Pontiella desulfatans: one gene and its partner. The protein of the gene in region 1 binds, or shares a complex with, the protein of each later gene. Links are inferred from orthologs where the notes say so. Each region holds a gene or a part of one and is shown in the gene's direction. Other genes may lie near its edges.

Region 1 (2,983 bases):
GATTGATGGAACACGAATACGATCCACAGGTGGGAAAACGCCTCGATGCCGCGGAGGGCTTCCGGTTGGTTGTAGGGGGGGAGGAGCTCCAGCGTTGCCGTCGCACTCTTCACCAGACCCGGTTGGCGCGGTATCCCAAACTTGTCCGTGTAGCACGACCGTATGATTCCAACCGGTTTGAATTCAAAACTATCCATTTGATTAACCACCCGCTTTGCTGGGGACTCGGAGGATCGGAAATGTTTTACATGCCCTTTGTCTCCGTGCCTCGGTGATGAAAGCTATTTTCCCTTTTTCCCTTTCGTGATGTATTTCGCCTTGGCTTCCGCGGCAATCAGCGAAGTGTCTTCCGCCGTTGGGTAGTGCAAAACCTTCTCCGGGGTCAGCTCATTCATTAACCGAACCAGCACCTTTTCCGGATCCTTGAGTTCGCACTCCCAGATTACAATGACGTTCCAGCCCAGCTTTCTCAACTCCCGTTTATGCTTTCGGTCGTTGGCGACGTTGCGCTCGAACTTATGTTCCCAGAATTCCGTGTTCGATTTCGGGGTCGAGGCCACCCTGCAGTGTTTATGCCGATGCCAAAAGCAACCATGCACAAAGACCACCGTCTTGTGTTTTCGCAACGTGATGTCCGGCTTGCCCGGCAAATCCTTCCGATGCAGGCTGAAGCGGTAGCCCGCCCGGTGGAGCATCGAGCGGACAAGCAGTTCCGGCTTCGTGTTTTTGCCCCGTATCTTGCTCATCAAGGCCGACCGCTCCTCTGGCGTCAACGTATCCATGTCGGGAAATCTAACCACTAAATACACGAAACACACGAAATTTTCCGCAGTTGTCCTTTTTGTGTATTGCATGGCTCATGAATGCTGCAGGGCAATTGTCGGACGGCCCGTACCGCAGGCGTCCCGTCTGCCCCGCCGAACGGAAAAGCATCCATATCCTCCCCGGCTCTGTCGGCTGTCCGCCTACGAAACACTTACTGAGAGAGGTGGTCCGTGTTTCCAAACCATTCAATCGTATCCAGAATCGTTGCCAAGTTTATGGGGCCATGGTGAACGGGGGCTTCGCCCTTGTTTTCTTCGAAGATTATATGCGCTTCGCTGCGGTGGCGCGGGTTCTTGATTACCGGCGATTTCGGCCGGGAACTCGGTTCCGGGGCTGAATTAACTCCTTTTGGATTAGGACTAGGCAATGTGGGGGAAATATTGTTTAGTTTCCGGAGATATTGAATTTCGCAACCAGGAGAGGGTGAATATGGAAATCAAGGATATCAGACGCATCGCGGAAATGATGAAGGCCAACGATCTTTCGGAATTTTCGATGAAAGACAGCGAATTTGAACTGGCCATGAAGCGTGGCAGCAACGAGCCCCAGGTGGTCTATGCGGCTCCGGCGGCCCATGCCGCCGCAGCGCCAGCCGCTACTCCCGCCGCTGCACCCGAAGCCGCACCGGCCGCCGATGAAAACGACGGATTGGTTGAAATCCCGTCCCCGATCGTTGGAACCTTCTATCGCAAGCCGGCCCCGGACGCCGACAACTTTGTTGAAGTGGGTGCCGAAATCACGGTCGATACGGTGGTTTGCATCGTGGAGGCCATGAAGGTCATGAACGAAATCAAGGCCGAAGTGAAGGGGGTCATCAAGAAGATCCTCGTCGATGACACTTCGCCGGTACAGTATGGGCAGCCGCTCTTCCTCGTTGAACCCAAATAAGGGGATTGCCCATGTTTGAAAAGGTATTGATCGCCAACCGCGGCGAGATCGCGTTGCGCATTATCCGCGCGTGCAAAGAGCTGGGGGTGCGCTCCGTCGCCGTCTATTCCGAGGCCGACGCCGACTCCCTGCATGTGCAAATGGCCGACGAAGCCATCTGCATTGGCCCGGCGGCCGCAAACGCCAGCTATCTCAAGATCACCAACATCATCAGTGCCGCCGAAGTGGCCGATGTGGATGCCATCCATCCCGGATATGGTTTTCTTGCGGAAAACGCCCACTTCGCCGAAATTTGCGCCAACTGCAATATTACCTTCATCGGCCCCTCGGCGGACTGCATCCGCAATATGGGCGACAAAGCCATTGCGCGCGATACGATGAAGGCCGCCGGTGTGCCGATCACGCCCGGTTCCGACGGCATCCTCAAGAATTCCGACGAAGCGCTCGAGCTGGCCCATAAGATGGGCTATCCCGTCCTGCTCAAGGCCGTGGCCGGCGGCGGCGGCAAGGGCATGCGGGTGGCGCGCAACGATGTTTCGTTGGTGCAGGGCTTCATGGCGGCGGCGGCGGAAGGCGACGCCTCGTTCGGCAATCCCGACCTGTTCATGGAAAAATACATCGAGTCCGCCCGCCACGTCGAAGTGCAGATCATCGGCGACAAGCATGGCAATGTTTGCCATCTGGGCGAGCGTGACTGCTCGATCCAGCGCCGCCACCAGAAGCTGGTGGAAGAGGCCCCGTGCCCCACGCTGACCGATGAAGAACGCCAGGCGCTCGGCGATGCCGCCGTCAAGGCCGCCAAGGCCGTCGATTACGATAGCGCCGGCACGCTGGAGTTCCTCTACGACGAGACGGCAAAACAGTTTTATTTCATGGAAATGAACACCCGAATCCAGGTGGAGCACACCGTTTCCGAAGAGGTTTCGGGCATCGACCTGATGAAGGAGCAGATCCGCGTCGCCGCCGGCGAAAAGCTCTCGTTCACGCAGGAAGAGATGCGGATCGAAGGCCATGCGATCGAATATCGCGTCAACGCCGAAGATCCCTACAACAACTTCACGCCGTCGCCCGGCCTGGTTGAAGCCGTCCATTTTCCGGGAGGCCCCGGAATCCGCATCGACTCGCATGTCTATTCCGGCTACACGATCTCGCCCTACTACGACAGCATGATCGGCAAGATCATCGCCAAGGGGAAGGATCGACACGAGGCGATTGCGCGCATGCGCCGCGCGTTGGAGGAGTTCACCATCATCGGGCCGCACACGTCGGT
Region 2 (2,894 bases), on another replicon or contig:
CGCGGTCGCGAAAGCCAGCTGGAAAAAATGCTGAACCGCTCCCTCTTGATCGAAGGCAAGATCTATTGGGTCAAGGATGTGGATCTTCCCGTCATCCAGCCCGATAAAATCAACCTCGATCCGATCATCGTAGACTAAGGGGGGAATTAGGAGTGCAGATTTAAGAATGAAGAATGATTGGTCTGCGACGGCCTTTGTTTTGATGGGGCACGCTCCGTTCTTAATTCTGAAATCTTAATTCTTCATCACCATGAAATGGTTTCTCGATATGGTCTATCCCCGCAACTGCATCGGCTGCGGGGTTCCTTCGCCCGAGACCTTCCGGTTCATCTGCTGGGACTGCTGGACCGATGCGGCAAAGGTTGAACCCCCGTTCTGCAAGCTGTGCGGAGATCCGGTCGCCGGCGCGGTCGACCACGGTTTCACCTGCTATTCCTGCACCGCCGCAAAACCCTCCTTCGATGCCGCCCGCTCGGCAACCCGCTACGACGGGGTGGTGGGCGAGGCGCTCCGGCAGCTTAAATACGATAAGGCGCTCTGGCTTGCGCCGGATTTGGCCGCCGTGCTCAGGAATTGCCTTTTGGCGGAATATCCGGGACGTCGGTTCGACCTGGTGGTCCCCGTGCCGCTATACCATGTCCGCCGCCGGGGCCGCGGCTACAACCAGTCGGCCGTGCTCGCCAAGGAGCTGGGCCGGCGAATCGGCTGCCCATCCATGCCCGGAATGCTCCGCCGAATTCAGCCCACCACCACGCAAACGAATTTGACAGCCCCGCAACGGCTTAGTAACGTCAAGAACGCTTTTGAATCGAGGAGACAGAAGTGGCTGGCTGGACGACGCGTCCTGCTGGTCGATGATGTGATGACCACGGGAGCAACCGTGGATGCATGCGCAAAAGCCCTTAAACAGGGTGGGGCGTCGTCGGTACATGTGCTGACGGTGGCGCGCGGATAACGAGAGGATTTGATCATGGCTTTGTTTGGCAGCAGCAAAAAAAACTATTCAACCATCACCGTCAAAAAGCGCGATGTGCCCGACGGCCTGTGGATGAAGTGCCCGTCCTGCGGCGAAATCGTCTATAAGGAAGAGGTTGCCGACAACCTTGAAGTCTGCACCAAGTGCGGCCACCATTTTACGCTGGGCCGCCAGGCGCGCATCGATCTGTTGTCCGATGCAGGCACCTTCGAGGAGTGGGCCGGTGGCATCAAATCGGTCGACACCCTCGGCTTCACCGGCCAGCAGTCCTATATCGACAAGCTCAAGGCCAACCAGGAAAAATCGGGATGGGACGACGCCATCACCGTTGGCGGCTGCAAGCTCAATGGACGCGAGATCGGCCTGGGGGTGATGGACTTTTCGTTCCTGGGCGCCTCCATGGGCAGCGTGGTTGGTGAACGGGTAACCTATCTCATCGAGCGCAGCACCCGCGAAGGCCGCCCGGTATTGCTTTCGTGTGCATCGGGCGGTGCCCGCATGTACGAAGGCCTGCTGAGCCTCATGCAAATGGCCAAGACCAGCGCCGCGTTGGCCCGGCACGCCTCCGCCGGATTGGCGTTCATCCCGATCCTGACCCACCCGACCATGGCCGGCGTCATGGCCAGTTTCGCCACCTTGGGCGACCTCATCGTCGCCGAGCCCGAGGCGCTCATTGGCTTTGCCGGTCCGCGCGTCATCAAGGAAACCACCCAGCAGGATCTGCCGGAAGGTTTCCAGCGTTCCGAATTCCTCCAGCAGCACGGCCTCATCGATATGGTGGTTCCGCGCAAGGAACTGCGCGACCGCATGGCCCTCGTGCTCGAATACCTCTGCGACGAGTAGCGCAAAATTAGCAACGAATGAATGTAAAGCAACGAATTAGGAGTGATTGGATTCGTTGCTTTACATTCATTCGTTGCAGGTAAAATTTTCCGGATGAGTGATTCGTATAAGAAGCTGTTTCAACGAACCACCGCGGGGATCAAACCCGGGCTGGATGTCATCGCGGCATTGCTGGAAGCGCTCGGTAATCCGCACCATCGGCTCGCGGTGCTCCACGTGGCCGGCACCAACGGCAAGGGCTCCGTCTGCGCCATGCTCGAATCGGTGTTGCGTGCTTCCGGCTTCAAGACCGGCCTCTACACCTCGCCGCACCTCATCGACTTTTCGGAACGCTTCGTGGTTGATGGGAAACGGATTCCCGAAGATAGGCTCAACGACTATATCTGGCTCATGGAGGAAAAGGCCGACGCGGTGGAGCAATCAACCGGGCTTCGCGGAGCCACCTTCTTCGAAATGTCCACCGCCATGGCCTTCCAATATTTCGCCGACGAAAAAGTGGATGTCGCAATCATCGAAACCGGCATGGGCGGACGGTGGGATGCAACCAACGTCGTGATTCCGCTCGTATCGGTCGTCACGCACATCGATATCGACCACACCAACTTCCTTGGCGACACCATCGGAAAGATCGCCGCCGAGAAAGCCGGCATCATCAAACCCGGAAGGCCCGTGGTCTCCGCGCAGCAATGCGCCGACGCCCTGGCGGAACTGCGGCAGATGGGCGAGCCCGTCATCTGCAGCGCGGAAGCGGTGTCGGTGCTGAAGATCGGTGAGCCGCAACGGCTGAAAATAGAAACCCATTCGCGCAACCTGCCGCCCATCAACCTGCCGTTGCTCGGTGGGTGCCAGCGCGAAAACTGCGCCGTTGCCGTTGCCGCGCTTGAAGTGCTGGCGGACATCGTTGATTTCGAACCGGCCTTCAAGAAAGGGTTGGAGTCGGTGGAATGGGGCGCCCGGTTCCAGACGCTTCTAACGGAACCCCTGATGATCCTCGATGGCGCCCACAATCCATCGGCGGCCCGGGCTCTGGCCAAAACACTCCGGGAACTCCATTCCGGGAAACAGATCGGTTTCA

The links. Proteins that work in one complex are often made in the same cells at the same time.
Region 2: the proteins of accB (region 1) and accD are in contact, whole or in part, in a solved structure (PDB 8UXZ), measured with the Escherichia coli proteins. The link is inferred for Pontiella desulfatans from one-to-one orthologs.

The regions. Positions count from the first base shown.
Region 1 is NZ_CAAHFG010000001.1:87,177-90,159, forward strand. It holds accB (acetyl-CoA carboxylase biotin carboxyl carrier protein), read left to right. Parts: upstream 1-1,254; coding sequence 1,255-1,713; downstream 1,714-2,983. Other genes in the region: tsaA (tRNA (N6-threonylcarbamoyladenosine(37)-N6)-methyltransferase TrmO), read right to left, coding at 1-197; E9954_RS00320 (very short patch repair endonuclease), read right to left, coding at 282-782; accC (acetyl-CoA carboxylase biotin carboxylase subunit), read left to right, coding at 1,725-2,983. UniProt on the Escherichia coli protein: This protein is a component of the acetyl coenzyme A carboxylase complex; first, biotin carboxylase catalyzes the carboxylation of the carrier protein and then the transcarboxylase transfers the carboxyl group to form malonyl-CoA.
Region 2 is NZ_CAAHFG010000003.1:295,689-298,582, forward strand. It holds accD (acetyl-CoA carboxylase, carboxyltransferase subunit beta), read left to right. Parts: upstream 1-970; coding sequence 971-1,819; downstream 1,820-2,894. Other genes in the region: E9954_RS22285 (SH3 domain-containing protein), read left to right, coding at 1-138; E9954_RS22290 (ComF family protein), read left to right, coding at 251-955; E9954_RS22300 (bifunctional folylpolyglutamate synthase/dihydrofolate synthase), read left to right, coding at 1,913-2,894.